3 regions of the Bradyrhizobium sp. CIR18 genome follow, and region 1 is predicted to be linked to each of the others. Evidence: riboswitches for the same ligand, from Rfam matches in the RefSeq annotation. Region 1 holds a riboswitch; each other region holds the start of a gene.
What was found. A riboswitch is a leader RNA that binds a small molecule or an ion and turns the genes downstream of it on or off. The one in region 1 is predicted to bind cobalamin.
Positions count from the first base shown of each region.

Region 2: it holds a riboswitch for cobalamin, as region 1 does, so the genes downstream of both, GGD65_RS17830 (TonB-dependent siderophore receptor) here and GGD65_RS02960 (TonB-dependent receptor domain-containing protein) in region 1, are expected to answer to the same signal.
Region 3: it holds a riboswitch for cobalamin, as region 1 does, so the genes downstream of both, metE (5-methyltetrahydropteroyltriglutamate--homocysteine S-methyltransferase) here and GGD65_RS02960 (TonB-dependent receptor domain-containing protein) in region 1, are expected to answer to the same signal.

Region 1 covers NZ_JACIHF010000001.1:598,046-605,256, forward strand. Annotated here, with positions in the region: gene ilvD (dihydroxy-acid dehydratase) at 1-711, opposite strand, end outside; gene GGD65_RS02955 (hypothetical protein) at 2,245-2,826, opposite strand; gene GGD65_RS02960 (TonB-dependent receptor domain-containing protein) at 2,879-5,116, opposite strand; cobalamin riboswitch at 5,230-5,445, opposite strand; gene GGD65_RS02965 (hypothetical protein) at 5,489-5,752, opposite strand; gene GGD65_RS02970 (hypothetical protein) at 5,852-6,061, opposite strand; gene GGD65_RS02975 (hypothetical protein) at 6,200-6,376, opposite strand; gene GGD65_RS02980 (adenylate/guanylate cyclase domain-containing protein) at 6,501-7,211, opposite strand, start outside.
Region 2 covers NZ_JACIHF010000004.1:438,484-445,694, forward strand. Annotated here, with positions in the region: gene GGD65_RS17820 (siderophore-interacting protein) at 1-4, shown strand, start outside; gene GGD65_RS17825 (PepSY domain-containing protein) at 35-1,474, opposite strand; gene GGD65_RS17830 (TonB-dependent siderophore receptor) at 1,487-3,835, opposite strand; cobalamin riboswitch at 3,952-4,154, opposite strand; gene GGD65_RS17835 (histidine phosphatase family protein) at 4,227-4,799, shown strand; gene cobT (nicotinate-nucleotide--dimethylbenzimidazole phosphoribosyltransferase) at 4,792-5,844, opposite strand; gene cobF (precorrin-6A synthase (deacetylating)) at 5,855-6,604, opposite strand; gene GGD65_RS17850 (energy-coupling factor ABC transporter permease) at 6,651-7,211, opposite strand, start outside.
Region 3 covers NZ_JACIHF010000025.1:20,440-27,650, forward strand. Annotated here, with positions in the region: gene GGD65_RS38095 (thermonuclease family protein) at 1-141, opposite strand, end outside; gene GGD65_RS38100 (nodulate formation efficiency C protein) at 1,942-2,739, opposite strand; cobalamin riboswitch at 3,680-3,883, shown strand; gene metE (5-methyltetrahydropteroyltriglutamate--homocysteine S-methyltransferase) at 3,987-6,332, shown strand.

The DNA of each region.
Region 1 (7,211 bases):
GCAGAAGGCGTCGCGGATTTCATAGGGTGCCGGAGCACCGGCCGAGTAAGGCAGTGCAAGGCCGATCGCCTCGGACACGGTCGCCATGGTGTTGGCGGTGAACTGCGCGCCGCAGGCACCCGCCGAGGGGCACGCCACGCGCTCGATCTCGTCGAGGTCCTCGTCCGACATGGCGCCGACCGAGTGCTTGCCGACGGCCTCGAACATGTCCTGCACGGTGACCTGCTGCCCGCGGAACGTGCCGGGCAGGATCGAGCCGCCATAGATGAAGATCGAGGGCACGTTGAGACGGACCATCGCCATCATCATGCCCGGCAGCGACTTGTCGCAGCCGGCGAGCCCGACCAGGGCGTCATAGGCATGGCCACGAACGGTGAGCTCGACGGAGTCGGCGATGCATTCGCGCGACGGCAGCGAGGAGCGCATGCCGTCATGGCCCATGGCGATGCCGTCGGTCACGGTGATGGTGCAGAACTCGCGCGGGGTGCCGCCGGCCGACGCCACGCCCTTCTTCACCGCCTGCGCCTGGCGCATCAGGGCGATGTTGCAGGGAGCGGCCTCATTCCAGCACGAGGCGACGCCGACGAAAGGCTGGTGGATCTGCTGGGTGGTCAGACCCATGGCGTAGAAATAGGACCGATGCGGCGCGCGCGCAGGGCCTTCCGTCACGTGACGGCTCGGCAGCCTCTGCTTGTCAATCTTCGCGCTCATCGCAAACCAGTTTCCTCGGTCAACCCTTTCAGACCCGAAAAATCAGAGCCAAGATTTGAATCGACCTTGGGATTTCTCGTCGCCTTCGAAGACCGCCGCTGCCCTAGAACATTAGAGCGATTTTATTCATGTTTGGGTGTGGCCAAAAAGCGGCGGTGATGCGAACCACCAGTGATGACGGTTAAATCGGAACCGAGTGTTGCGTAGACAGCACAATCGTTACCGGGAAGACACGGGGTGGACTACTTCAATACCCTCGCGGGAAGGATGATCCACAACTTCAGATTTTGTATCGGCAACAACACTTCCGCATTTGCTCCACGAGGCGGTGACCGCGCGGGTGAGTCGGGGCGCGCCGCTCATCGACGACTCTTCCCTCGTGTGTGGGCCCCGGCTCTGCAACGCACCGCTGAAGGAGCGCTGCGCTGCGTCCGGGGCACCAGCGGAGTTATGACGCACGCTTTCTCCACGCCGTCATTGCGAGCGAAGCGACTTGTCCGCCGAAGCCTCGGCGAAGGCGGAAGCAATCCAGAGTCTTTCCGCGGAGGGATTCTGGATTGCTTCGTCGCAAGCGCTCCTCGCAATGACGGAGCAGGAGGCACCATCGGGATGCTCCAATGCATATCCTAGCTGCAGTGCCGTAGGGTGGACAAAGGCGCATCGCGCCGTGCCCACGATCTCCCTCCATAAACAACAAGGCGTGGGCACGCTGCGCTTTGCCCACCCTACGAGATCGAGATTGTGGCACGCAGCTCAGCTCACAGACATGCCTTCGCGGCCTCGCGGCTTCATTCGCCCGAGCTTTGCTTGGTCTCGCTACCCTCTCATCCAAGAGGGCGCAGGGAAGGCCGGGTGCCGGCTCGCACCCGCGGTCCGCTGCGCGAAAAGCACGCGCAGAAAGAACCGCACAGCAGCATACAGGTGTGGCCGATCACTCGGCCTTCCCTGCGCAGTGGCTGGACGGCTTATGCCGTGATCTCCCGGGAGCCGACCATTCCTTCTGGCCTCCCTCGCCCCGCGAATTGGATGATGCAGTCTGCCCGGTTGGGCTCGCTCGCATCTCCGCGGAAGCTTGACCGTGGCAACGACGGCCAGGACCACACGGTTTTGCCGTACGCACGGCCCGCCATTTCGCCGCAGTTTTTCCAGCCCTGTCGACGAAGCCGGAAACTAACAGACGAGACGAAGCCTAGCAGCGCCGCTCATCCGCACGAAGCCTCGGGCTCACAGGGACTACCCGCCCTGCCCGCGCCTCTCGTGCCGACGCTGCCGCGTCCACCGCAAGCCCGGCTCGCGACAGTGACGACCACATAGTCGCCCCTCTTGGGTGAGCCGGGATGGACGACACATACGCCGAAACCGAATTTCGGTAAAGTGGAATATTTTTAGCGACGTGGATTGACAGAGGGCGACACAGGCACGATCGCGTAGCCCGGATGGAGCGCCAGCGTAATCCGGGACGGTGCGAGATGCCGGGGCGAGCGGCCCCGGATTGCGCTTTGCTCCATCCGGGCTACGGCCACGATCGGCCGCTCAGGCCGACATCGCTCGCTTGCGTCCGGCCGGATCGACCAGGCGCACGATCTCACAGATGGCGACGAGGCCGGCGAGCCAGACGGCGCTGGTCAGTCCAATGCGCGTCACGATCGCGGCGGTGAAGGCGCCCTCGCCGCCGAGGAACGGCGTCGCGGCGAGCAGCGCGAGCTCGTAAATCCCATAGGCGGCGACGAGCGTGATCGCCAGCGTCAGCGGCGTGCGGCCCTGCGGCAGCAGGCCGAGCACCGTCGACGAGGCCGCGGTCGCCAGAAGCGCAGCCGCGCCGATCAGGAAGCCCCAGGCAATCGCGTTGGCGTCAACGGGATAATGCAGCACGCCGAAACCGATGGTCTGGTTGACGAGCCAGGCGCCGGTGACGACGAGCAGCGCCGGACGCTGCGGCAACATCGCCGCGGCAACGACGGCGAAGGCCGCGAACGGCGTGGCGCAGGCGAACGCAAAACTTGCGAGCGCGCATGACGCCGTCAGCAGCGCAAAGCAGAATATCGGCGCAAGGCGCGGCGCGACCGGGTGAAGCCGGAAGCGATCGCCACCAGACGGCAGGATGCTGAGAGCGATGGTTGAATCTCCTTCTTTCGAATTCTAGTCCATTTAGGGCGCGTGACGAAAATCAGAACGTTGCACCGGCCTTGAGCAGATAGGAGCGGCCGGGCAGCGGATAGGCGCTGAAGCGGCCGTCCGTGAAGGTGCTCGCGATGGCGTAGTCGTAGTAGAGCGCATTCAGCACATTGTTGACGCTGAGGGACCAGAAGTAGCGCTCAACCTGGCCGCTGAGCTTGAGATCGATCGTGCCGTTGGCGGGAATCGGCTTCTGGGTGCCCGCCTGGTCGTTGTCCATGCGTCGCTCGCTCCAGAAGCGCGCGGTGGCATCGAGCACCACGTAATTCTGCCAGATGTTCCAGGTGATGCCCGCACTCGCCGTGTAGCGCGACACCAGCGGCACGTCGTTGCCGGCCCAGATGCCTTCGCGGAAGACCGCGCGGGTGTAGGCCACGCCGGAGCGCAGCAGCAGGGCATCGTTGACGCGATAGGACAGGCTGGTCTCCGAGCCGTAGCGGCGGGTCGGATCGAGATTGGTGTTGTAGAACAGGACCGGATTGAAATGGACCTCGTTGGTGAGATCCATCAGATAGAGACTACTCTGCAGCTGCAATCCGCCTCCCTTGATGCGAACACCGCCCTCGATATCCCCAGAGGTCTGGGTCTTGAGCTGGAACGTTTGCGGGATCGCAGCGAAGGTCAAGGGATCGAAGGAAGGCCCCGAGGACAGGCGCTCGTCGACATCAGGCGTGCGGAACGCGCGCGCAATGCGGCCGAACAGTGAGACCTGGTCGTTGAGGCGATGCTCGGCCCCGAGATGCAGCGCATATTGGGTCTCGTTGCTCGTCAGCGGCAGCGCGCCGATGTCGGCGTTGAAAGGAGCTACCGGGTCGAAATTGTCGCGTGCCGCAAGTCTGACGTTCTGCACACGCGCGCCGTAGGAGATGTCGGTCGCGGGCGCGATTCCCAATGTGTGCTGGACATAACCCGCAACCGTCTGCTGCCTGAGGTCGTAATTGTGCCAGGGGGAGAGCCCCTGCCCCGCGCCGCGGTTCTGCTCAAAGCTCGCATCGTAATAGTCGATGCCGCTCAGGAGCTGCGACGGCATGCCGAGCAGCAGGCTCTTCACGCTGAGCCGCGGCGTGATCGACCAATTCGTCAGATGGGAACCGACATAGGTTGACGTGAAGAAAGCCGGAACCGGCGTCGGGGTGGAAAAGAACGCACTCTGCTGCTTCTTGTCGCGCACGCCGCCGTCGACAATGAGATCGACGCCGTTGACCAGGGTCTTGGTGAAGCCCGCGGTCGCACCAAAACCCTGCTGGTTGGCGTAGTTGAACGGCGTGCTGGTCCCTCGCCGGTTGGCCCTGAGCTCGTCGAGGCCGATGGAGGGATCGACGGTGCGGCCGCCCGGCAGTCGCAGCTCCTGATTGTCGCCGGTGACGGTGAGAAAAGCACTCAGGCCCGGCGTCGTGTAGTTGAGATTGCCGACGCCGTTCTGCTGCGAATAGCGATTGTTGTCGCGGTAGCCATCGGTCCTGACCGTATTGCCGTAGAACGAGGTCGACCACGGACCGGAATTGAGCGAGGTCGAGACATTGCCGAGCCTGGTGTTGAACGAGCCGAAGCCGGCCTCGATGCGCGCGGTCACGGGCGGTCCGCCGACGCCATTTTTGGTAACGATGTTGATCACACCGCCGACCGCGTTGTCGCCGTAGAGCACCGCGCCGGAATTTCCCCGCGTGACCTCGATGCGTTCGATCGAATTGAGCGGGATGGTGGAGAGGTCCACCTGCGCCATGTCGACGTCGTTCAACCGTCGTCCGTTGACCAGCACCAGCGTGTTGGCGGTGGCAAAGGCGCCGAAGCCACGCAGGTCCACGCTGGTCTTGGCGCCGATCTGGCCGCCATAGAGCGTCGTGAGTTGGGCCCCCGGCGTCTGCATCGCGATGATCTCGGCAAGCGTCTGCGATGGCGAATGCGCGATATCCGCGGCCGTGATGACGGTCGTGGCGGCCCCGACGATGCCGCCGTTGCCGGCGGCAGCCTTACCGCCGGAGCCGGATGAGCCGGCGCCATTGCCTGCCGGCGCGACATTCGTCCTCGCCCGCTGCCGAGTCGCCTCGCCGTCACCGATCGCCCTCGCCCGCGTGCGGTTGTGATCGTCGTGATGCATCACTTCGATCGGCGGCAATTGCTCGGCAAGCTCGTGCTGGGCGAAGGCGGAGGACAGATCGAGCGAATGGAAGGAAACGGATGCGAGCAGGCCGGCGGCAAGGCGCCTGGCGGCAGAGACGAGACGGGACACAATTGTAACCTCGGTATGACGTCAGTGGCACGTCACAGCGAACGAGGTTTCACGGCAGAGCGATGGATTGCTCCGGTGAAGCTAATGTCTGTACTCCCCGACCGACATCTTCGCGTGTGACCACGGCTGACGGCAGGTCTCCTGGCTCGCGGGTCGTGACCTTGCGTCGCCTTCCCAGGACCGAGTTTCCCAGTGGCATGAGACGAAAGATTCACCGCTTACAGTTGCGGGGGCAGCCGTGGCGTTGAGACAGATCCCTGCGTTGGGACAATCCCGCACCACATTCCCTTTTGATCTCCCTGAGGAGAACCGTCGCCGATCATTTACGAGCCGTTGGCCCCGGGAGTCAATCGACCGGTCGATGCCGGGCGCTCAGGTCCGCCCTCGCACACGTTGCGCCTGGGCCCAGGCGACAGCGACGTCGCGCGGCGGAACGTCGACGCGCTTGATCGGGGTCAATTCGCCGGAGGCCGAGACGATCGCGGTCTCCTCGCGACGACAGCGCGTGCAGACAAAGCGGACCTCGTGCGGGGACGCCGACCAGCTCGACCGCTTCACATTGGCCGCCATCGGCCAGGCATCACAATGCGAGCACGACACCAGAAATCGACCGGGATCGAGCATACCCATTTCCATCGGACTCCGCGTCCTGCCCACCTGCTTCAATGATTAACCCAAGTGAATCGTTCCGGTGCCCTAGCACCGCCGCTGGGTGCGCCGGAGAAAGCGGTAGCCTCAGCGCGCGCCCTTGAGGGTGCAGGAGGTGGTGCAGGTGACCGTGGTGCCACGATCGCACGATTTGCACGCACTGACGCACTGGTTCATGTCGCGGGGATTGTAGCTGTAGTTCCGCATCGGGCAGGTCGGCGTCGAGCCGGTGATATCCTGCTCCTGGTCGCAGGCCGCCGTCATGAGCGCGACTATGATCACGGCAACGAGGCGCATGTGATTGCCCTGTCAAGCATGGCAAATGACACTCGCGAGGTGCGCTGCATTGCAGCGAACCCCGGCCTTTCCACCACGAGCGATCGCTCGCGACGTCAAGGATGCGCGCCAAACCTTAAGAACGGATTGCAGCCGGCGTCAGGCCGCAGCCTTGGTCGCGATCGCCTGCCGCATGTCCACCGCCAGCTGACGGTACTGTTCCGAGAGTTTCAGATAGAACTCGCGCTTGGTGCTGTCGGTGGCGAGCTTGGCGATCAGCTCGCATTCGGCGGTGAGCGTCTCGAACCGTTCCAGCCTGTCCTGAAGTTCCGTCATCGGCGTGTCCCCGTCAAACGCCTCAAGGACATCCAACCTAAGCCCGGGAAATAGGTCACGGCGAACATCGTTATCGAGTAGAAACGTTTTTTCCGGACAGGGCGGGCCGACCCAACAAAAACGGCTATTTCTGCTCCAGGCGCCAGGCGCCGTCCCACCCCTCTTCCGGCGGCTTGGCCTCGAATTGCGCGATGCGGCCGAGCATCGTGCGCGAGGGGCCGTCGCCGGGGACGGCTTCGAGCGCGGCGTTGAAGGCCGCGCGCGCCTCGTCGAAGCGGCGGGCCCGATAGGCGGCGAGCGCTTCGGCATAATGCGTGCGCAGGCTGTCCTGCGCGGCGGTGAGCGCGCCCGCCCGCGCCATCACCTCGAAGATCGGCTGCGGCGCGCTCTGCCCCGCGACCGCGAGACGATCGATCTCGCGCAGCTCGAGCCGCGAGCCGATCGCATCAGCAGTTGCCTGCGAGATCAGGATGCGGGTGCCGTAGACCTTGTTGACGGCCTCCAGCCGCGACGCCAGGTTCACGGCATCGCCCATCACGGTGAAGCTCATCATCAGCTCGGAGCCGATGCTGCCGGTCAGGACCTCGCCGGTGGCGATGCCGATCCGCAGGTCACACGGCGCCGGCATGGCGCGGATGCCGAGCAGGTCGGGCAGCTGCTTCTGCAGCGCGGGCACCTGGTCGACCATCTCGGTTGCGGCGATGCCGGCCAGGAGCGCCTGCTCGTCCTCCTCGATGAAGGGCGGGCCCCAATAGGACATGATGGCGTCGCCGATATATTTGTCGATGATGCCGCGATTGCTCCTGATCGGTCCGGACATCACCGTGAAATAGTG
Region 2 (7,211 bases), on a different contig from region 1:
TTAGAGAGGAACCGATGGAACGGCCGGCTGTCGGTCAGGACCTACGGGTCGGTCGGGGCCGCAGACGCCGCCAGCCAATCGCGATCCCGGTGACGGAGAACACCAGTCCCAACGCACAGAGTCCGACGATGATGGTATCGCGCAGACGCGGGTGCGCCACCAGAAGGGGAAAATCGAGCGTGTGGAGCGCGCTGTAGAGCCAGCGATAGGCCCGCCGCGATGAATCCAGCCTTTGCAGCACACTGCCGTCGGCACCGTCGATATCGAACCAGAGGTCGCCGCAGCGCGAACGGTAGACGGGCGCACCGGCAATAGCCGATTGCGCGGGGTAGTCGTCGTTGCCAGCAAGAACGGACGCCGCGCCGCAGCCGGCAGCAAGGTGCGCCACGAGACTCTGGATCTCATGCCTATCCAGAAATTCCCTTGGTCCGTCGCGGGACGCGTCCCCTGCCTTGATCAAGACCTGATGGTCAAGGCTCACCCGATCGCGGCGATAGACGTTGCCGTTGAAGGCAGACCATTCGATCTCACGGGCCGAGGGCGATATCGGCTGCCGATCGAGCCATGAGGCAGCCGCCCAATCAGGCGGCGCGTTCATCACGCCGGATTCGGCCAAGGTCAATTGTCCGCGCGAGAACAGCCGGCCGTGATCCATCGAGAGCCAGCCGCTGAGACTCCATGTCAGCACGAACATTGCTGCCGCGAGGCCAATGACGTGGTGCAACGCGTGCCAGCCACGATAGGGCGAGGACATCCGGCGCCCTCGTAGCTTCACCCGCGCGATCCCGAGCACCGCACCAAGCATTGCCGCGATCAGGGCCAGCAATGTCAGCGTCCAGACGGAGCGATCCCACAGGAGCCAGTTGCTTCTCAGGACCGTCGGATAAATCCAGTGCAGCACACTGCCGGCCCAATTCCAGCCCCGCTCGCGCCGCCTCGTATCCAGGACGATCTCGCCGGTGGGCGAGGAGACATAGACTTCCGTCCCGGCAGCATCGCCGAGCGCCACACGAAACAGCGGCCGGTGGCGATCGAAGCCGTTCGGAATGCTCCACTGATCATAGTCCGAACGGGCAACGACCGCGGCCTGCACGGCATCGAGCCCGCGATTGCGCGCGTGCTCCCGCGCGATGGCAAGCGCGGTATCGGCCATTGCGACCGACGCATCCGCTCCGTCGGAGGCACGGACCGCGCGCACGCGCGATGATCCCGACACGATGTAGACCGCTGCATCGCTCCGCTGGATCAGCCGGACGCGCACGGCGTCCACGACCCCGCTCACAGCGACCGCCGCCGCAACCGGGATCCTCGCCGCTTCGCGATCCACCGGCGCCAGGCCGGCAAACCGTTCCGCTTCCGTCAGCGACGGAAACGGCACGAAGTGCATCACGATCCCCGTCGCGAACCACATCGCGAACAGCAGGCAGAACGCGATCCCGAGCCAGCGATGCGTAAGGACGATCGCGCCCATCATGCGTTCATGATCCTACCATTTGAACGCGGCCGAGAGCTCGTAGGTCCTGGGCGCGCCGAGCAGGATCTGGTCGGGATAGAACGGATCGCCCCAGATCGCATAGCGCTTATCGGTGATGTTGCGGACGCGGAAGGTCAGGCGTGCCTGGTCGACCGCGCTGAACACCGTCTTGGGGATATCGACGAAGGCATAGACGTCGGCGACGGTATACGCCTTCATCGTCACGACATTGGCATCGGTGTTGTAGCGGTCGCCGACATGGCGGCCAGTGATGCCGAGCTCTACCGGCCAGGGCGTGAAGAAGCGCCAGGACGCGCCAGCATTCGCCACAATGCGCGGCACGTTTGGCGGCGTATTGCCGGAGAACGAGCCGCCGGCGAAATTGTAGTCGGCATAGCGGGCATCGACATAGGCGATGTTGCCCCACAGACGCAGCGGATCGATCGGACGAACCGAAGCGGCAAGCTCGACGCCCTTCGATTCCTGGCGCCCGGCGATGTTGAGCGCCATGCCGCCCGCCGCTGCATAGACGTTCTTGCGCACGATGTCGTAGGCCGAGAACGACCACTCCGCCCTGTTGTCCCAGAACAGGTGCTTGACGCCGGTCTCGTAGGTACGCGAGGTCGTCAGATCGAGCGGCTGGGTCGGCAACAGCAGGAAGCTGGTGTTCGCGGAGACGTCGGCGCCGGTGGCGTACTGGCTGAAGAAGGTCAGGCCGGGCACGGCCTCCCAGCTGTAACCGATGCGGCCCGTCACCGGCGCCCAGTCTTTCGTGAACGGAAAGCCGGCTCTCACAAGCCCGGCGGAATCGGTCGAATTGCGGTCGAGCCCGATATGCTCGACGCGCAGGCCGCCGATCAGCGCGAAGGTCCGCGTCAGCTTCAGCCGGTCCTCGAACGACAGCGCCTCGTTGTTGATGCGCGCGGTCTGCTGCTGCGTCGTGAGCGAGCCGTAAAAGCCGCGGTTCGGATCGACCAGCGAGACATAATCGTTCGGGAAATTTGCCGCGCCCGGCCTGACGAAGTCGAGATAGCTCGATGACAACGTCGTGACCAAGCGATTGTCGAAGCCCGCGATATTCGCGTCCCAGATCAAATCGGTGATGTTGCCGACCAGGCGCTGGCTGTGCGCGACATAGAAGCGCTCGCGATACACCTGGTTGTTGGTGGAATCGAACGCCTCGATCTCGTTGTTGAACCAGGTACGCTCCGCGCCGTAGCCATAGGCTTGACTCTTCAGCGTCAGGTCCGGCGCCAGCTTCAGCTCGAAGCCGCCGCGCAGCCACACCTCCTGCGCGACATTGCGATTGTCGAGGACGTTGTAGTTGGTATTGAAGGTGCGGTCGTCGATCGTGACCGCGCCAAGATCAGTCCTGTTGAAGTAGTTGCCGGAGACGATCCCCGTCGTCGCGTGCGAGCCGCTGAAGGCGATCGGCACCAGCGGCGCGCCCCAATAGGCTTTCGAACGGTCCTCGCGATACTCGATCGCGCCCCAGATCTTGAGACTGTCGGAGATGCGGTAATTGAGCTGGCCGGACACATCGAGCATCTTGGTATTGGTGTCGTCGGCAAAGCCGTTGAGCGCCGAACGGCTGATGTCGAAGCGATAGTCGAGGCCTTGGACGTTGGTGCTGCCGCCCGAGCCGTAATGCGCGCGGAACGAATTCAGCGAATCCCAGGAGAAATCAGCTTCGTTCCGGATCGGTCCCGTGTGCGGCTGCTTGGTCACAAAATTGATCGCGCCGCCGGCGGCGCCTTCACCCGAGATCAGCGAGGCCGGGCCCTTCAGGAATTCCACGGCTTCCAGATTGGCGGTGTCCATGATCCGCGAGGTCATGTTCTGCGGGCCGATCTTGATGCCGTTGTAGAGCGTGTTGATCTGGCTGTTGGTGAAGCCGCGCATCGAGAAGGCGGAAGGTTCGGCCGGATTATCGCCGGCGGTGACGCCGACCGCGCCCTGGGCCACGTCGGACACAGTGCGATAGCCCTGCTCGCGCATGGTCTCGGCGGAGATCACCTCGACGGTCGCGGGCGTCTGTCGCACCGTCAGGCCGAGCCGCGAGGCACTTTCGGCGACGGCATTGCTGTTGAGCGGCGTCGGGAGTGCCGTAGCCGGCACGACGGGTTTCGGCATCGCTGCCGCGGCCGCCGGCCTGCGCGCTGCTGCCCGGCGCGTGCTCTGCGCCTCCCGGCCGGCAGGCTTGGCCTGCGTGCGGGATTGGGCCGGCGATACTTCGACGGGCGGCAGGGGTTCCCGGGCCTGCTGCGCCAGCGCAGCGGGCAGATCGAGTGCGGCAAGGGATGTGAGCGCAGCGGATGCGAGCAGGAATTGTCGCGGTCGTACGATACGGATGGAAGACACGGTTTTCGGACCTCGGTATGACGTCAGTGGCACGTCACAGCGAACGAGGTCTCACCTTTTGGCTCTTCAGCCGTCCGATGAAGCCGAATGTCTGTACTCCCCGACCGACATCTTCGCGTGTGACCACGGCTGACGGCAGGTCTCCTGGCTCGCGGGTCATCACCACTTCGTCGCCTTCCCGGGACCGAGGACCCAGTGGCTTCTGACGAAGGATTATCCGCTCACAGTTGCGGGGGCAGCCACGGCGTTGGGGACAATGTCCCCGCACCGTATTCCCTTTTCATCCCCTCTCGGGGAAACCGTCGCAAGCATCTAGGATTACCATCACAACAGAGTCAATGTGCCAGTTGCGGCGTTATGGCCACAACGACCAACTTCCTTGGAGATGAGCATGGAAGGCGAGACCTTCCTCTGGTTGATACGGCACGCGCCCGTCGCGGGCGTCACAGGCACCATCCATGCCGCCGACGCGCCGGCCGATCTCAGCGATCGCGTGCAACTGGACGCTGTGCGACGGCGCCTGCCACCGGATGCCGCCGGCTATGCCAGCCCGTCGCGGCGCACGATCGAGACGGCACGCGCGCTGGGACTCGAACCGAAGCTGGTCAGTGAATTCCGCGAGCAGGATTTTGGTGACTGGACCGGCCATCGCCATGACCAACTCGAGGCGACCCGCGGTGAGGCTTACGCGCAGTTCTGGAGCGATCCGGCTGGCGGACGGCCGCCGGGCGGCGAGAGCTTTGCGGATCAGGTCGCGCGCGTCCGGCTGGGTCTGTCGCGGATCGCAGCCGGATCGGCCACGCTCGTCGTGCATTCCGGCACCATCCGCGCCGCGCTCTGCATCGCGCTGGATCTGACGCCGCAGGCCGCCTTGCGCTTCGTGGTCGATCCGCTGTCGCTGACCCGGATCGATCGCCTTGCGAGCGGCTGGCGCGTCGTCTCCGTCAATCAGCCGATCAGTTAGGTCTGTCAGGCACATTGGCCTGCGCGAACGTCGCCATGCCGTTGTGAAGGCTACAGGCGAGCCGTACCAGCGGCAGCGCGATGGCGGCGCCCGATCCCTCGCCGAGCCTGAGATCGAGGCTGATCAACGGCTGCACGTTCAGCGCGCGCAACACCAGCCGATGCCCCTGCTCCGCCGATTGATGCGACGGCAGCAGGAACGGCTGGCACGACGGATTGAGCCGCACTGCTGCCAGCGCCGCCACCGAGACGATGAAGCCATCGATCAATACGGGAATACGGCGCTGCGCCGCCGCAATGATCGCACCTGAGATCGCCGCGATCTCCAGGCCGCCAACGGCGCATAGGATTTTTTCCGGCGAAGCGCCGCCAACGCCGTGACGCGCGATCGCCGCGTCGATCACGCGGGCCTTATGTGCGCGGCCGGCCGCATCGACGCCGGTGCCGCTGCCCGCGATCTCTTCGGCGCTGATGCCGAGCAGGCCCGCCGCGATCGCCGCCGACGTGGTGGTGTTGCCGATCCCCATCTCGCCGAAGATCAAGAGATCGGGCTGATTGGCTTGCGCGCGCGCAACCGCGCGCTGGCCGGCCTCGAACGCATACGCCAACTCGGCGGGTGCGAGCGCGGCTTCAACGCTGAAATCGCGCGTGCCATGGCGCGGCTTGTCGGTGATGACACCCGCCATCGCCTCTGTTGCCAGCGTGCCGGCGTCGACGACGTCCAGGCTCGAGCCAAGCTCGCGCGCCAGCACCGAGATCGCGGCGCCGCCGGAGGCAAAATTCGCCATCATCGCGATGGTCACGGCTTGCGGATAGGCTGAGACGCCCTGCGCGACGATGCCGTGGTCGCCGGCGAAGACAATGATCGGCACCCGTGCGGCACGCGGCTGTTCGGTCGCCTGCAGGCCCGCGAGCTCGATCGCGAGCTGCTCCAGCCGGCCGAGTGCGCCGGTCGGCTTTGTCAATTGCGCCTGCCGCGCGATCGCCGCCTCGCGATGCACGGCGGAGACATCGGGGCAATTTCGGGTGACCCATTCGGGGAGCATGCTGCCTCGCTTACGGCCTGCGCTTGAGAATGTAGCTGTCCATGATCCAGCCATGCCGCTCGCGCGCTTCCTGCCGCGTCGCGACGATGCGCGGGCCAACCTCGGCGAGCACGCCGGACATGACGATCTGGTCGGGCATGCCGAGATAGGCGCCCCAATAGATTTGAATCCCGGCTGGATCAAGCGACTGGAATGCCGTGCCGCCGTCGAGCATTACAACAACGGTATCCACACCGGCCGGCCAGCCGCCTTCACGCAAGCGCCGCCCCGTCGTGACCAGAAAAGGCTCGCCGATGTCGTTGAGCGGCAGCGCATGCGCCGCGCACAGCGCCTGGATCGAGGTGATGCCGGGCACGACCTCGATGTCAGGCAAGGGATTGAGCCGCCGCGCAATGCGCAGCGAGGAGTCGTAGAGCGAGGGATCGCCCCAGATCAGCAGCGCAACCTTGCCCTCGCCTTCGAGATGGTTCGCAATCGCTTTCGACCAAGTCGCGGCAACCGCATCGTGCCAATCGTCCACGCCCTTGCGGTATTCCGCCTCACCTGCATCGCGCACGGGAAGGTCGAATTCAGCGATGGCTGTGTTATCGCTGGTGAGCACATCCGCGCAGATCGTCCGCCTGAGATCGGCGAGATCGGACTTCGCGGCACCCTTGCGCGGGATCAGGACGAGATCGGCGGCGTTGATCGCTTGAACAGCGGCGCGCGTGAGCTGGTCGGGATCGCCGCAACCGATACCTATCAGGGAGAGCGTGAGCATCGCGAACGCGACGGGCGGCCCTGCTGGCCGCCCGTTCGCTTGTCTCTCAGGCCGCGTTATGCAGGCGCGGGGTGACGAGACCGGGCGCGGTGACGCCGCGCAGCGACTTCGCCAGCGCCAGTACCGCGAGATCGGCGAGCGGCTCGATCACGATGACCAGCGCATAGGACGCCGCGAACGTCGCGATGTTGGCGAGGTTGCTCATCGCAAAGCCCGAGCCATAGAGCGCCCAGAACGCCACCCAGGCGATCACGCCGGCCTGGTAGGTCGTCGAGAGCGCCAACGCCTGCCGATACTTCAAATCGACATAGGCGGTGTTGCGCGAGATGATCCGTGTGGCGATCGCCTGGATCGCGAACAGCGGCACCAGCAGCGTCGTGACGTTCATGCCGTATTGCGGGATGTCGACCGGCTCGAAGAATACGCCCTGGAGCAGCAGGCCGAATGCGAGGCCGAAGGCCGCGGGCGCTGCGCCGAACAGCAGGAACAGTGTCGAGCCGAGAATGAAGTGCACCTCGGAGACGCCGACCGGGAAGTGCGGCAGGATCTCGAAGAAGATGAACACAAGGACTGTGGTGGCGAGCGTCCGCGCTGCGAACGACGTGAT
Region 3 (7,211 bases), on a different contig from region 1:
GATCTGGATCGTATTGCCGTCGAGGATGCGAGGAGGGCCGCTGAGCTTCGCTGCGCAGACCGGAGATGTGATGACAGCGAACAATGCGACCATCATTACGCGGTGTTTCATCTCAACAATAACCTCTCGCTCTTGATCCATGTTCACGCACGATCCGGCGCTGCCACATTCGACTGCTTAAACGCTATGTCCGTTATTCGGCCGACATCTTTCGACGTTTGCTCTATGAAAGCGTGGCCGTCATTTCCAAGCTACGACCTGACGCTGCGTGAGGTTCAAGCGATTTCTTCCGGTGTGCGTGTCGCGGTACCCTTCGAACCTCGCTGGGCTCTCTCTCTCTCTGGGCGCGCACTGCACCCTCTCGACCTGAGAGGAGGAGATCCCCATCGCTCGGCCGCGAACTCGGTGCGGGAGAAAGCCGAACCTCGGAACGCTGTTTCTCACGCGGTCGAAGAACAAAAGTCGCCTGTGAATCTTGAGGGTCGAGTGGAAGTCAAGTGGGAGGAGCAATCTGGCTATGCTTTGTGGCGGCCACCATCGGCAAGGCTGCCGAGGGTTTCAGCAAGAGCGATGCATTTCGCCGTAACTTCTCGTCAGCAAAGACTGATGTTCGAAAGAAACCTGGTCTTGCTTCTTCTGAAATCTGGACAAAGCCGCCACGGAGTTCTGCTCAATGCCCGTTGCGCAAAATGAACCGGTATCGTTTACGCAAACCGCGCAAGACCCGGAGGCCTCTTTCGGAGAGTCAACCGGGGTGGTCGTTGATGCCAATTCCATTGTGGCTTTTCGCACGTCTGCGCTGCACCATATCTCGTTCGTGGTGCCGCCGCCGCGTTCGTACAAGGACCGGATTGTCGTGACCCAGGCGGCGACTGGCGGCCGCTCTCTCGTGGTACGCTTCACCGCCATCACATGTGGAGAGTTACCCACCAAGCCCGGCGTGAGGGCGTGCGTTTGCGTCAGGGAAATTTGGAACGGCAACCTCCGTGGCTTCGTTGTATACGCACCGAGCGAGGGGTAAGCCGCCCGCGTGTTCGGAGGATCGCGAGTGCCATCCTGATGCCATTCGGTGCGAGGCCTCGATCCACAACATGGTTGCCCCATCGCGGCACTCGGGCGGGGTAGCTCTGGTGCAGTTTAGCCGACTCAAGCTACAAATCATTCGCAACGATCTCACTACACAATGGGAATGAAATGGTTGCAGCCCCCCGGGATTTTCCGGTCTCTTCCAAGGCGCTTGAAGTGGATGGTCGACTCAGAGCCGAATTCGCAACCAGAGACGGCGCCAGGGCACAGGCGGAGCAGAACTAAAGAGGCGTTTTCCCACGCTTCAAATCCGGATCTTTGACGCGCAGACGAATGCGCGCGAGGAAATCTAGCGCCGACTCAGTTCGGTCCTCGAAGCCGCGCGCACGGCTCCGCGGCTCTCGCCGGGGGCACTCGGAAAAGGGGTCGGTGCTCAGAGGGCACTGCCGGCCCACTAACACTGCCCGATTACCGTCTTAACGCGTTTCGTCGCAGCACTCGATCCCGCGTGCCGCCTCGGCGTCGGCATGCATACGCTCTTGCGGGTGCCAGTCAGTCGCGCGATGGGCGGCGCGCACGCCGGATCGGGCTTGGGCCCGAGGCATCTTCAGGCCCGGTCCCTTGAAGAGTGGCATGGAGGAGCTGGTTCCCTCGCGGATTGGTGTCCTCCCACCGCGTCGGGCGCGCTGGGGGCCAAATCTCGCCAGCTGGAACGCGCCGCTGAGCTCGACTACTCGCAGAAGGAATCGGAAGTAATCGTGCTGCCCGACTTTTTCCTGACGGGCTGAAAGCTGCAGGAAAGGCTCGCGACTGCTGAAGGCGTAAACACCGACATTCTAGAGCTAATATGTCTGCAGTTGCTCAGACGTTCGGCCGTAAAGGAGCTACGGCGCGATCTTGCTCTGCGCGACCATTTTACCGAGGGCCTTCGCTCCCCTCTAACTCTTCCTGTTCCTTTGGCTCCATGCGAGCGAACCAGGAGCCAGGAGGAAAGGCCGCGATACGCTTGGCAAAGGAGGATTGCGGCTCCCAATCTTGCCCTTCGCTCTTCTCGAAAGTGATGACCCCGTTGTGTGTAAAAAAACGGGGGCCTGGGATATTACAGTTCACTAAAAGCAAAACGCGCCACAGATCACCTTTCTCGGTCGGCTTGTCATTCTGCTTCGGCAAGTAGTCCACCCCAACAGGTTCGACGATAGTGCAGCGGCCCTGCCGCAGAAGATCGCCGAGCCGGCCTTGCATGGTCGTCACAAAGTTGAAGTTGCTCGGATCATGCAGAAAGCCAAGATTTGCGTCCCTTTCGCCGTCCTTGACTTCACTGGCGATCAACGAGAGCGCCAGGGCGCGCCAGCCCAATTCCATCGGTTTGGCATAGGTCGACGCAAGTTGAATCGTGCCGTCGAGCGCGACCTTCCAAGTGATAACGTACTGTTCGTCTGATGTATCGACGCGGTGCCTGGTCCACGAAACGAAAACATAGTCATTGTCGTCAAGTTCAGCGACGCCCCACATTCGAGGGACGAACTGCGCCACCTTCGAGACATTGGAGATAATTTGTTCTATTGTCTCGCCGTCTTGCGCTCGCCACGTTGACTTGAATCTTTCGATAAGGGGGCTCTCGTTGGCGCGAACACTGTTGCTCGTCGCAGCCAGCCCGGCCAGGCAGATCAGGGATTGACCGAGACAAAACCATAACGCGCGTCTTCCAGACATTTTCCTCATAACTGTCGGCCTATCTGCTTTCATCCATACGTCATAAAGCGGGGCAACCTTTAACCTGTTATACGCGAGCGCAAGAAGTTAGCGGCGACGCGGCGGGGAGTCCGATGGTGTCCCGTGCGAGCAGGCGCTCCCCTCTATGTCACGCGCCGCTAACTTCGCTGCCGGCGACAGCCTCAATTTGCTGTGCTGGACTTGCCCAGCAGGAGGAGACTGGGCATGCCGAAGTCTTGCATTCTTCGTGCCAGGTAATCGGCGGCAATTCACACCGCTTTTGTGTCCTCTTTGTCGACTTTCCGACTGGCCCAGGTCTCGATGTTCCTTTCAGCGCTATCCAGCGCGGCTTATGCATCCTCGTCTCGCGACGGTTTGGTTCGGTATCGTTGCCAGAATGTGCGTTTCGATCTCTGCCATGCGTTTGGGCATTTGCGGCCAATGGGCCATGGTGCGTTTGGCGCTCCCTTCGCGCCACGCGGCGCTTCGAGAACAGCCTCAGTCCGGAGCGCTTTGCACTCGACGGCCAACGACGCGAAGCCGATCTTCACCGCCGAGCATTTGGAGTCTTGCTGAACCGCAAATCAACGTGCTGGCAGGGTATGTAGCTGGCTTCCCAGCTTGGGCCTATTCAACACGGATCCTGTTGGCCGAGAAGGTGGCTGGATGGTGGACGTGCTCAAAGAACCGCTGGGAAGCCGGGACGCGCATCAAATGCGTTCTGCTCGAGGCAGCAGTCCCGACCGCGCAAGTCGCATTTGTCCCTTCCACCGATCGGGCATGCGGCAAAGGGAGCAGCTGCGATGGTCATTCCAATATCGCTGACTGGAGAGCGCTTCTACGTCGACTCAACGATAAGATGCACGGTCATTCGCGTAGCGGATATCGCAGCACCAGCTTGAGACATAATCTGAGAGGTTGACGGAAGACTTCTCTTGCCGATAATCCAAGTCGTCGAGGTTCTCCGGTTCCCATTTGATCCGGAGCTAAGAGGGAAGCCGGTGACAATGCCGGCGCTGCCCCCGCAACTGTGAGCGGCAAGCCGCTGTCCAACGACGTCACTGAAGCCTGCGCGGCTTCGGGAAGGCCGGACAGAAGCGATGACCCGCGAGCCAGGAGACCTGCCCCGACAATATATTTGTCCACGGGGCGGGGTGTCCCGGTGGTGCGCCAAGCAGCCGTCGCACCGCGCGACTTCCCCTGCCTGCGTCCGCCATGGCCTTTGCCCCCAACATGGGGTTCACGCTATGACTCTTCTCTCCCTTCCGGTTGCCACCCTCGGAACGCCACGCATCGGTCCAAGGCGCGAGCTCAAACTCGCTCTCGAAAGCTACTGGGCCGGAAAAAGCAGCGAACAGCAGTTGCTCGAGGACGCAGCTGGCCTGCGTGCCGCGAACTGGGCTCGTCAGAAATCTATCGGCGTCACGGTTATTCCATCGAACGATTTCTCGCTGTATGATCAGGTGCTCGACACAAGTGTCATGGTTGGCGCCATCCCGGAGATCTACGCCTCGAAAGCCGAATCCGTTTCGCTCAAGACGTACTTCGCCATGGCCCGCGGGTCACAATGCGACGATCAGGATGCGAGTTGCGGTCACGGACCGCGCGGATTTGGCGCACCCGCGCAGGAGATGACCAAGTGGTTCGACACCAACTACCACTACATGGTCCCCGAGTTTCACAGGGGACAGACTTTCAGGCTATGCTCTCGCAAGCCGATCGAGGAGTATGAGGAAGCCAAGGCCCTTGGCTTTCAGACCCGCCCTGTCCTGATCGGGCCGGTCACATTCCTAAAGCTCGGCAAGAGTCCCGATCCTGCGTTCCAGCCACTCTCACTACTGGATGAATTGATACCGGCCTATATCGAGGTTCTGCAGGAATTGGCCAAACGTGGGGCAAATTGGGTTCAGTTCGACGAGCCCTGCCTGGTTCTTGATCTGGATGAGAGGGCGCGACAATCTTTGCGACATGCCTATGACCGGCTCGCCAAGGAGGGGCCGGCCATCAAGATCTTAGTCGCCAGCTATTTCGGCGATCTCGGGGACAATCTGGACACCGCCTTGAGCCTGCCAGTCGCCGGACTGCACCTCGATCTGGTTCGAGCGCCACAGTTGTTGGACCAGATCATCGCTGGCGGCCGAAGTGATCTAGTCATGTCACTCGGTGTCGTCGACGGCCGGAATGTATGGCGGTCGAATTTGTCGTCGCTGCGCCAGCGGCTCGAACCCGCGATTGCGAAGCTCGGCAAGGATCGTGTACAGATTGCCCCATCCTGCTCGCTGCTTCATGTGCCGATTGATGTTGAACTCGAAACCGGGCTCGCTTCCGACGTCAAGAGCTGGCTTGCTTTCGCGGTCCAGAAGATGCGAGAGCTCGCGAACCTGGCGCGGGCACTCGCAGGCGACCAGAATGTTGCGCTAGCTCTTGCCGAGTCGGAATGTGCCGCGACTGTCCGCCGGACTTCGCCAAAAATCCATGATGCCAATGTCGCTGTCCGGATGAAAGCGATCGATCAGACCATGCGTCGGCGCGCGAGCCCATCTGCCCGTCGTGCCGAGATCCAAAGCAATCGTTTCGGACTACCGGCTTTTCCAACCACGACGATCGGATCGTTTCCGCAGACCAAAGAGGTCCGGAATGCCCGTGCGGCGCATGCCCGAGGCGCTATGAGCGACGAGCAATACGACAGGTTCCTCAAGGAGGAGACGGCGCGCGTCGTACGCTGGCAGGAGGACATCGGTCTCGATGTCCTCGTGCACGGCGAGTTCGAGCGCAATGACATGGTGCAGTACTTCGGTGAGCAACTCGCCGGCTTCGCATTTACCAGGAATGGATGGGTGCAGTCCTACGGATCGCGCTACGTCCGGCCACCGATCCTGTTTGGCGATGTAGTGCGGTCGAAGCCTATCACCGTAGGCTGGTGGCGCTACGCGCAATCACTAACGAGGAAGCCGATGAAGGCGATGTTGACCGGACCGGTGACGATCTTGAACTGGTCCTTTGTTCGCGATGATATTCCCAGAAGCGAGGTCTGCCGCCAGATTGCGCTCGCGATCCGAGACGAAGTCCGCGATCTCGAGAATGCTGGTGCGACCATGATTCAGATCGACGAAGCTGCACTTCGCGAAGGATTGCCGTTGCGTCGGTCGGAGTGGACCGCCTATCTCGATTGGGCCGTGGATTGCTTCCGCATCTGCTCATCCGGCGTCGCTGATCAAACCCAAATTCATACACATATGTGCTACTCGGAGTTCAACGACATCATCGGCGCGATCGCTGCAATGGACGCAGATGTCATCTCGATCGAGACATCGCGGTCGAAAATGGAACTACTCGACGCGTTCAGGAACTACGAATATCCAAATCAGATCGGGCCGGGCGTGTACGACATCCACTCTCCACGCGTTCCCGAGGCGGGCGAAATGAAGGAGCTGATGGCGTTGGCTCGGACCCGGCTGCAGGATTCGCAGCTCTGGGTCAATCCGGACTGCGGCCTGAAGACGCGCAAATGGGAGGAGGTTCGGCCGGCGCTAGCGAACATGGTCGCTGCCGCCCGCCAACTGCGCGCTGCATTCGATTCGCGAGGCCGTTGATCCGGGCTTGGATCTCTTCTCGACAAAGTTGATCCTCTTGCGGTCATTTGCGCTCTCCATAATCGATGGAGCCTTGGGAACACAAAAAAAAGGCCCGGCCCCCGCTTAGCGGGCCGGGCGAAAGTCTGGGAGGAGCGACGCTGATGCGTCGCGCGGGCTTCGGCGGAAGAGAGGACAACCGCCGGTTCGATTACGGCAAGGACATTCGCCGAAAATCTGAGCCCAGTTGAAGCACAAGCTCAGCATAGCTCAATTATGCAGTGGTATGCGACCGTATAGCCTGAAGTGTATAAATATACACCAAGGTTTGTCGCTCAAGAGCACGTCGGCAACGATTACGACAGCGACGAGGGGAGGTGGTGATGCGGGGCGGTCACCGCAGGCACGAGCCGCAAACTCGGTGCGCTTTCCTGCCTGGAAACCTTATGCTCGATCAGCGACGATACGAAAAACCTGGCAAGCGTGGACAATGCATGAGCGGTTGCTGTTGATTTGAACCCTGCTTAAGGCAGTTGGTCGACCGGTTCCACCCGATAGTCGGGTTTCGGCTTGGGCCTCTGTTTGAGAGTCTATGAGCGGACCACGCGGAGGATGTCATGAGCTTGAAGATGGCACGGTGCCGATAGGTTGCTCCTCAGCCGTGAGCGTGGTCCTGCCCTCAACATAGGCCAGTTGAATGATGGCGATCTCGGATCCGACACGACTCGGCTCGGCGCAGAGTTAGACCGGACGTCCAGCGCCTTGCCGTTCGTGCTAAACGTACACGGGCGAGCAGTGCCTCGCGGATCATTCAGAGCGTGCCGGGCAGGGAAGGAGTGGGAGTGCTTCGCCGCACCCGCGCGGCCGCAAGGTCCGTCCTACGGGTCGGCGGATATGCGA